Regions from separate parts of the Paenibacillus sp. N3/727 genome, predicted to be linked through region 3. Evidence: riboswitches for the same ligand, from Rfam matches in the RefSeq annotation. Region 3 holds a riboswitch; each other region holds the start of a gene.
The links. A riboswitch is a leader RNA that binds a small molecule or an ion and turns the genes downstream of it on or off. The one in region 3 is predicted to bind cobalamin.
Positions count from the first base shown of each region.

Region 1 (3,279 bases), 710 kb from region 3:
GCTTGCGTCTTCTTATAGGCAATCTCTTGTCCATGCAACCGCTGGCACAATGTCGTCTTGCCCGATCCGGTGCTTCCGGCAAATATAATTTTCCTCATAGCACAATCCCCTACGTTCTCGTAATCTTCGCAGCCGAAAATCCGAGAATGTTCTGCAAACCAAGCAACACTTCACTCACCGCAGATTCCACGGATGATACATCACCCGTAATAACGAGTGAACCACTGAAGCGATCAACGAAGCCGATCTGCACGCCGGCTGCTTTGGTTGCAATGTCGGCCGAGATAATAGATGCTTCGCTCGGCGTAATAGTCATAATACCAATGGCATCCCTCGCATCGCTTCCCAAGCCCAGCTTCTTGTAAATATCCGGATTAGGGTTCGCGATAATATGAGCCAGCGTTACCTGTTTCCCCGGCACATACTCTTGAATGACACGTTGTTTTTCGCTATGTTGATCCATACCATCATCCCATCTCATGAAAGAAAAAGACACATATAGTTGTAAAAAAACATAAAGACCCCTTAAAAAGTTCACACGGAATTTTTAAGAAGCCTCTTCGCTTTTATTTGTATGCAACACGCCGTTGTGTTACTTTCACTATATTTTAACCTGCAAACAATGTCAATATCATTACGAACGAAACTTAACTCCAGATTCAGGATTGAAACATTTTGTTCAAAATTTCAACAATATCTGCTTCGGCAGGAACGCGTGGATTCGTGGCCGTACATCCGTCTTGTAGCGCTCCTTCTGCAATTTCCTCTCTCATCTTTTCAAGTGTAGATAATTCCACGCCGCATTCTCTCAGCGTTTGCGGCATATGCAATTGCTTCTGAAGCTGCTTGATCGCCTGCACCAGACTACGAACGCCGCTCTTTGCATTAGGAGCCGACAGCCCCAAGCTTTTGGAGATTTCGGCATATCTTGCCGCTACTGCACTACTCTCTTCTCTACCATAACCCGGTTTGTAATCCGCATTGAATTCAATGACATGCGTCAGAAGCAGTGAATTCATACGCCCGTGCGCAATCTTGAATTTAGCTCCAGCCACATGAGCGATCCCATGATTAAGCCCGAGCGACGTAATATTAAACGCCATACCAGCCAGACAAGAAGCATTGTGCATTTTCTCTCGTGCTTCGAGATCATTACCGTCATTATAGGCTCTTGGCAAATAGGCAAAGACCAGCTTGATTGCCTTCTCAGCCAGCGCATCGGAAATATCGTTCGCCTTGGTGGATACATACGCTTCAATCGCATGGGTCAGTACATCCATTCCTGTGTCGGCGGTTATGAAATCAGGCACGCTTTTGACCAATTCCGGGTCCAAAATGGCTTCTTGCGGTAGCATGTCATCGGACACCAGTGGATACTTGATGTTCTTCTCCTTGTCACTGATGACGGAGAAAGACGTTACTTCTGATCCCGTTCCACTTGTTGTCGGAATCGCTACGAACGGAATATCGTACTTTTTCAATATTTTTTGAGCGAAAAGCTTCATCGCCTTGGCCGCATCAATAGCGGAACCCCCGCCAATCGCAATAATTAGGTCGGCCTGAAACGCTCCGAGCGCTTCAACGCCCTCAGTTACGATTTCAACTGGGGGATCGGGCACGATATTGCTGAAAATGTATTGTTCGTTGCTGTCATGCAGCCGTTCAAACAACATGTTAATCATACCCGACTTGATCATAAACGGGTCTGTTACAACGAAGATCCGTCTATTTCTCCATTCCGTCAGGCGATCCAGCGCACCTTGTCCGAGATAGATGTCGGTTTTAATCGATATTTTGTCCATGTAAGGCACCTCCAAGGAATAATTGACAACAAAAAAAGAGGCCTCTAAAAGGAACATATCCCTTCAAAGCCTCTTTGCTTGTTATATATTGTGCACGCCATTGTGCAGCTTATCATCATTCAATTGTCCATCTCTACTGTACAACGTAATTCGGATACTCGTCAACCGAATCTTGTCTGCCATTCTCGGCAAGTGAGCGGTTCATTATAAAAAAAAGGGGACATGCACGCCATTGTGCATATTGTTCTTCATCATTGAAGAACCTCCCGCTTGCTTGTTGTTATACCTCATTGTATATGTTCGGCGGCGAGCACCTGGCCTTGCCGACAGCAGTGTCGGCAGCCTATCTTGCAACGTAAAAAAGCCTAGTGAGGCGTTATACGTCACTAGACTTGTAAACCAGTCACTTTCGCCTCGAAATGACTGGCCAGACAAAGTTACTAGGCAAACGACCTGACTTAAGATCGAGCATTCGATCTATCACAGTGGCGGGACCGCGTTGGATTTGCACCAAACTTCCATTACCTATAACTTTTTCTATTGTGTATGACGTGAATGGGTGTCCATTCGACATTATTATAGCATAAACATTCGGGTTGGCAATATGCAAAAATAATTTCCATTATTGTTTTTTACCAGAGCCGAAACCAATAACATAGTTATCAGGATCACTGACGGCAAATTCCTTCCATGCTCCCCAACCCATTTCCGTCAATACAGGTTCCTGAGTAAATTGGGCACCCTTAAGCTTCAATTCTTCATATAGCTCGTCCAACTCGGTATGTGTATCGATATAGGCGTATGTATCCCAAGCAACCTCCTGATCTTGTCCTGCTTTGTTAGGTGAAACATCATCCGGTGAGTTGGCCTGAATCAGCTTGAATCCGAGAGCAAAATCATCACGAACAGCCCAGAAATCGGTAACATCACAGCCTAATACATTGGAATAATATACTTTGGATTGTTCCAGATCAGAAACAAGTAGCACCTTTACTGAAGATTGAATTTTACTCATCCTATATCATCCTCCATAAAATGTTATCAAAACTGTTATCACATTCGTATAAAAGGGAGATATTCCACTTCAAACTCTTTAACCAAGACCGCTGTGCCTGAAATGAAAATATCCATCTCATTTTGTCGTATGGCGTGTACATGCACTTTTCCATCCCTATTGATCTCTTGCCCCTGCTCTACGATAAATTGAATATCATTCGAATCTTGATCTATATAGGTTAAATAGTAAGCGCCCATTACGCCCGAGGCCGTACCTGTTACCGGATCTTCAACTGTACCAGAGTAAGGGGATGAAAAATGTCTCGCATGCATAAACGCATTCTCGTCATAGGTTTCAAAACAAAAAGGATGTACAGACGCTTTGGGGTTCTGGGCTAATATTTCAGGAAACTGTTTATTGTTTGGCTTCATGATTTTGAAACTATCCAATTGCCTTATTGGAACTAATAAAGTCCAAATT
Region 1 is NZ_CP093336.1:4,447,336-4,450,614, forward strand. It holds gene MNQ98_RS20515 (EutP/PduV family microcompartment system protein) at 1-98, opposite strand, end outside; gene eutS (ethanolamine utilization microcompartment protein EutS) at 110-463, opposite strand; gene MNQ98_RS20525 (1-propanol dehydrogenase PduQ) at 660-1,802, opposite strand; adenosylcobalamin (AdoCbl) riboswitch at 2,197-2,348, opposite strand; gene MNQ98_RS20530 (VOC family protein) at 2,425-2,817, opposite strand; gene MNQ98_RS20535 (PhzF family phenazine biosynthesis protein) at 2,856-3,279, opposite strand, start outside.
Region 1: linked by a shared signal. The riboswitch ahead of MNQ98_RS20525 (1-propanol dehydrogenase PduQ) and the one ahead of MNQ98_RS23980 (ABC transporter substrate-binding protein) in region 3 are both predicted to bind cobalamin.

Region 2 (3,279 bases), 1.9 Mb from region 3:
CCTTGTACTCAAGCATTGTTCTAAATTGTGACCACGATACTTCACTAATTGCTTTAGCCAGCTTGTGATTTTTCAGCATATTTGATACTTGCAAATCTTCAATACCAATTACATCGTGTTTTTTGATGATTTCAGTAGTGATTTTCTGCAAGTAGTCTGTTCTTGAATTAGAGATTCTTTCATGGATTTTTGCAACCTTAACACGTTGCTTGTTCCAATTCGAACCACCTTTTATACGTCTGGAAAGGATACGCTGCGCGTTCGCTAATTGTTCTTCAAGTTTGCGATACCATTTTGGATTTTCGTTTTAGGCAATTTAATTTTGTTCCCTACAATAGCAATATTCCCATTCGTTTGCTTGGTTGTATAGGATTGCACCTTATTCTTTTTAGACTTGAAGCGTGGTACGTCATTTTGCTTTTTGAAGAAACGATCAAATGCATTCGCAAGATTCTTTAGCGATGACTGCAAGGAAATACTGTCCACTTCTTTTAACCATACGAATTCTTTTTTCAGGTGTGTAAGTTTAGCTGAACACGAATTGTAGTTTAATCCTTTACCTGTTTCGTTGTATGCGTCACACCATTGTGTCAAAAAACGATTGAATACGAAACGAGAACAGCCGATTGTTTTAGCAATTAAAATTTCTTGTTCCTTACTTGGATAAATGCGAAATTTATATGCTTTGTTTACAATCACTGTTCTCACCTCAATTAGTGATTTTGAATGTACTGTTGTTCTGTGCTTCTGTATGTTTGTTAATAGTTACCACAAAGTAAGAAGGGTTCCAAAGACGAACTCCCCACAGTTTCTTTTTTAGCTGTGGGAACTCTTTAAAAAAACAGTCTTGCTGCCCCCCCTTAATACATTGGGAATCCCAAATATAGGATAACATACGTCAAGATAGTTTTTGTACTAACTATCAGTGTCTTTTCTAATTTACAATTTAACATATGTCGGACAATTCATCTCACGATTAAAACCGCGAGTGTTCTCAGCTAATTCATAAAGCGTGTATCACCGTATAAAAGGTCGTAATTCGAAGAAATGTGCGAAATCTCACTCTCTTTTGGCGGTTTGCGAATTGGCGGATTTTTCGGTCATTTGCTATAATTCAACTTGCGTCAAATTTTAAGATAACAGTTTACAAACACAATATATTGGGTTAAATTTATTAACATCAACCAAATATAGTGTGTACAGGCGTCTGGCGTCTAATATACCCGTCAGACTTAATAGGGAAGCATGGTGCAAATCCATCACGGTCCCGCCACTGTATAGGGCTTCAGAGCGCTTTTTTGCGATTCTGATATGAATTCGGCTTTATGGCCACTGAAGGATTAACTCGTTATGCCTTTGGGAAGGCGCCGAACTCTACACCCCAAGTCAGGAGACCTGCCTGTATACAGCACGACACCTATCCTACGGGAAATTAGGAAAGTGTTCACTCTTTTGCGTCTGTACATAACAGCAAGCCCTAAAAATAGCGGCTTAAGCTAGTATGCACATATTTATTCACAGCGCACACGAACATTTTCAACCTCCCCAAGGTTTGGAAAATGTTTTTTTAATGTTCTTTTTCCCATTTTTCCCGAGAAAGCGAGGAATTACCTATGCCCCAACTCGTAATTAAACCGAACAACCGTCAACTTGCTTTTGATGAAAACCGTCTCTCTGTCTATGCCGACCGAATTTTGAACGAACTGGATATGCTGAGCAAGGAACAACTACTTCGCGGTGTTCATTCCAAACTTCGTGGCGACAAAGTGACCGGCGATGAGATTAGCAGCGCATTCACAATGTCGGCTCTTGAGCTTGTTACCAAAGAGGAACCGAACTGGAAGTTCGCGGCAGCACGTTCACTTTTAACCTCCCTGTATAAAAAAGCGGCCAATCACCGACGTTACAAAGCTTATCCGGAAGAGCCTTACGGCGCCTTCTTCCCCCTCATTACAGAGCTAGTACAAAAAGGAATTTACCGTGAAGAGCTTCTGGAATGCTACACCAAAGCGCAGATTGAAGAGCTCGGGGAAACGATTGATTATACCCATGACCTGCTATTCGATTACATCGGACTACTGACGCTGGCAGAGCGCTACCTGGCAACCGACTTTGACGGCCGAGTGATGGAGCTTCCACAGGAACGTTACATGGTCATCGCGATGTACCTCATGCACAAAGAGCCAGCTGAGAAACGTATGGAGCTTGTAAAAGAAGCCTACTGGGCGATGAGCAACATCTACATGACGGCTGCAACGCCGACGATGTCCAATGCTGGTAAAAAGGTAGCCGGCCAGCTGTCCAGCTGCTTTATCGACACGGTAGATGACTCGCTCGAAGGAATTTTCGACTCCAACACCGACATAGCGCGTCTTAGCAAAATGGGCGGCGGTATCGGCGTTTACCTCGGCAAAGTCCGTGCCCGTGGCTCCGACATCCGTGGACACAAGAACACCAGCTCCGGCGTTATCCCTTGGATCCGCCAGCTGAACAACACAGCAGTTAGTGTAGATCAGCTTGGCACACGCAAAGGCGCCATCGCCGTTTACCTGGATGTTTTCCATAAAGACATTCTCGCATTCCTGGACCTGAAGCTGAACAACGGTGACGAGCGTATGAGAGCACATGACGTGTTCCACGGCGTATGCTTGCCTGACCTGTTCATGGAGGCTGTAGAAGCCCGCGATGAGTGGAGCCTCTTCTGTCCTCACGAAGTGAAGAAAGTGATGGGCTGGAAAGACGAGAACGGCCGCCCGCTTGGTCTGGAAGACTTCTACGATGAGAAGCTTGGTCAAGGAATGTTCCGTGAAAAATATGCAGAAGCCGTAGCACATCCGCTGCTCTCCCGCATTACGGTTCAAGCGATCGACATCATGAAACGTGTCATGAAATCGCAACTGGAAACCGGAACACCGTACATGTTCTACCGTGACACCGTAAACCGTGCCAACCCGAACTCTGCACACGGTATGGTCTACTCTTCCAACCTGTGTACTGAAATTATGCAGAACCAATCGGCTACAGTTATTGAACATGAAGAGCTCGTAACCAAAGATGGACAGACCCGCATTGTCATCTCCAAAGTTCCTGGCGACTTTGTTGTCTGCAACCTGAATTCCATTCATCTGGCACGTGCAGTTCCAGCTGGTGTACTGGAGCGTCTTGTACCGATCCAGGTGCGTATGCTAGATAACGTCATTGACATCAACAACATCGAAGTGCTGCAAGCACAATACACGAACAGCCAATACCGCGCTGTCGGCCTTGGAACCTTCGGTC
Region 2 is NZ_CP093336.1:701,853-705,131, reverse strand. It holds partial or broken gene MNQ98_RS03195 (RNA-guided endonuclease TnpB family protein) at 1-699, opposite strand, end outside; gene MNQ98_RS03190 (transposase) at 710-895, opposite strand; cobalamin riboswitch at 1,185-1,417, shown strand; gene MNQ98_RS03185 (ribonucleoside-diphosphate reductase subunit alpha) at 1,614-3,279, shown strand, end outside.
Region 2: linked by a shared signal. The riboswitch ahead of MNQ98_RS03185 (ribonucleoside-diphosphate reductase subunit alpha) and the one ahead of MNQ98_RS23980 (ABC transporter substrate-binding protein) in region 3 are both predicted to bind cobalamin.

Region 3 (3,279 bases):
CATTACCGTTAAGAATGAAACGACCGCTCCTAAAAAGGACTGCATAACCACACCTGACAAAATCAGTGCGTTAGTCGGTATCTTACCGTGATCTCGGGCGAGGAGCAGCACAATCCACAGCGTGATCGCCCCGGTCATAAATGCAACGATCGGCAAGGTCCAGGCACCCGCAAAAGAGTACTGCAATCCGTAGAAGATCAGAAACGCAGCACCAAGTGATGCACCGGAGGATACACCGAGTGTAAAGGGATCGGCGAGCGGATTTCTAAGTACCCCTTGAAAAGCAGCACCGGCCACCGCAAGGGATGCCCCAACCAGCATACCGAGCAGTATACGGGGAAGTCGTACCTTCATGATGATCTGCTCGGAAGCTACTTCCCAGTTGGGAACAATAGAGTCCCCGATCCAGGGCAACCGGTGAAGAAGCATGGCTCCAATTTCCTTAACGGGCAGATGGACGGAACCGATGCCGAGGCTGACGATCAGCGTCAGCAGTAAAAGCAGGAGCCCCACCGTTCCATAACCCGCAAGTTTTTTACTCATGGGGTCATCAGTTCCGGATAGACCGCCTTCGCTACTTCAACCAATCCTTGAGTTACACGAGGTCCCGGGCGGCTGATCAGATTGTCATCAATTTTAATCAGCTTATTGTTTTTCACAGCTTCGATTTGGTCCCAGCCGCTGCGTTCTTTAATGATTTGATCCAAAGTTTTTTTGGTGGATTCATCCACTACATTGCTGGAATACAGAATCACATCTGGATTCGCTGCAATAATCTTCTCTTCACTGATTTCGAACCAGCCTTCGCTGTCGCCAGCCACGTTGGCTGAATTGCTGATATTGAGCATCTCATCCAGATATGTGCCCTTTCCTACCGTCCAACCCGGTGAGAACTCAACATACACTTTTTTCTTATCCTCATCTTTTACGGATTTAACCGCTTCCTTCACAAGGTCCAGATCCTTCTGCATTTGATCTACGATGCCTTGAGCTTCCGCCTGACGGTCCGTAATCTCTCCAACTACCTTAATGTTGTCCATGACTTCAGCAATCGTCTTCGGGTCGTTCACGAACAGCTTTATTCCGAGGTCACGGAGCTTCTGTACGTTCTGTTCATTCATCGCTGCTGTAAATATAACATCCGCGCCTGAAGCGACAATGGCCTCAACATCCATTTCATAACCGCCCATTTTCGGCTTGGATTTGGCTGCCTCAGGGTAGTCGTCCACTTCGGATACGCCGACAATTTCTTCATCCAAGCCAAGTGCGAACAGTTTTTCCGTCTCGGAAGGAGACAGCGACACAACTTTTGCTGGAGCCTTATCAAATGTCATTTCCTCTCCAGTAGCATCCTTTAAAGTTAACGGATACACCGTTTTAGCGTTTTCAGCGGCAGGTGCTTCCGGTTTCTGACCTTGTTCAGCCTCCGGTGCAGGTGTTGGTGTTGCCTCCTTCGGAGCTGTTTCTCCTCCACAAGCAGCCAGTGACAGGACCAGCATCAGCACCGCCAACATGGCGGACCATGATTTCATTATTTTTTTCATCGATTTTCTCTCCTAACCCTAGTTTGAGAACAACTTGCTTGCCTTAGGTACTCAATAAACCTGATTTCTGACGGAAATCCTTACATCCAACCACAAAAAAGCCCCTGATTTCTCCGCAGAAGAATCAGGGGCTACGTTTCGGAAACAATGAACCTTATCCAATAAATAGGAGTTTTGCTCTAGTACAGCACCTCACCCACATTAGGTCCGCCAAACGTAATCCTTTCCTCGAAGGACCGTCAGATCATTACGCGGGCAGGTCTCCTGACTTACAGGTTGAAATGACACCTCCGCCTTCCCGACCCTGTTTAGACCAGTGGCAGTAATGGAGGATATCCCTGATTCACAGTGGCGGGACCGCGCCGGACTTGCACCGACTTCCCTTTTAACCCGGGAGCAAAACATATGCTTTGCTTATTCTCCAGGACCTCGCGAGTATTGAATATTCTTTTTGCCAAGCTTACTTCTCTTTTGACGATTATATGAGATATCCTCTCGGCTTACAACCTGAAACTTCACAGAAAAAAACTGAGTAGCCGCTCCCCGCTTGCCGTGAACCCTATTTCTGCCTATATAACCATTATGGATATCTCACTTATTTATCGTACGCGTCTGTGGATTTGCCTCTCACCCTTTGCCCTGAAGCCGGACATTGGTTTACAATAGATCTGAAGCTTTATACCCGAAAAACTATGCGGAGGCGTACATATGCTCTTTATCGATAATCAGGGGATCCATGATCCCGCCATTAATCTAGCGATTGAAGAATACGCTTTGAAACACTTGCCTATGGAAGACAGCTATTTGCTCTTCTACATTAATCAGCCGTCGATTATCATCGGCAAACACCAGAACACGATTGAAGAGATCAATCAGGAGTTTGTCCGTGACAATAACATACAAGTTGTTCGGCGATTGTCCGGAGGCGGTGCTGTATACCATGACCTCGGCAATCTCAATTTCAGTTTTATTACAAAAGACGACGGCCAGTCATTTCATAATTTCCTGAAGTTCACCCAACCCGTTATCGATTTCCTTCAAAAAATGGGTGTTCCGGCTGAGCTCAGCGGCCGAAATGACCTTCAAGTCGGAGAGAAAAAGATTTCCGGCAACGCCCAGTTCTCCACACGGGGACGCATGTTCAGCCACGGGACTCTTATGTTTGACCTGGATCTGGACAATGTACAGGCCTCGCTTAAAGCTAACCCAGAGAAGTTCAAATCGAAGAGCACGAAATCAGTGCGCAGCCGTGTGGCCAACATTAAGGAGCTGCTCGGTACAGATATGACAATTGAACAGTTCCGTGCAGAGCTTCTGCGTTCGATCTTCGGAATGGAGCCAGATCAGGTTCCACAGTACGTTCTTCAAGAAAAGGACTGGGAAATGATCAATCAAATCTCCAAGGAACGTTACCAAAACTGGGACTGGAACTATGGCTTATCACCAGAAAGCAATGTGAAACACGCGAAAAAATTCCCAGTCGGCATTATCGATATCCGCATGGACATTAAAGATGGACATATCGGCGAGATTAAAATTTACGGTGACTTCTTTGGCGTAGGCGATGTAGCCGATATTGAAAACGCGCTTCGTGGCAAACGTTACGAGGAAAGTGAAGTAAGAGAAGCCCTCTCATCCATTGACGTCAAGCATTACTTCGGTAATCTGGAGTTTGATGATCTGATCGGTTTGATTTTTTTAGAGGAATAGAGTAACAGTACTGAGTCACGATTTT
Region 3 is NZ_CP093336.1:5,158,729-5,162,007, forward strand. It holds gene MNQ98_RS23975 (FecCD family ABC transporter permease) at 1-543, opposite strand, end outside; gene MNQ98_RS23980 (ABC transporter substrate-binding protein) at 540-1,544, opposite strand; cobalamin riboswitch at 1,785-1,991, opposite strand; gene lplA (lipoate--protein ligase) at 2,253-3,254, shown strand.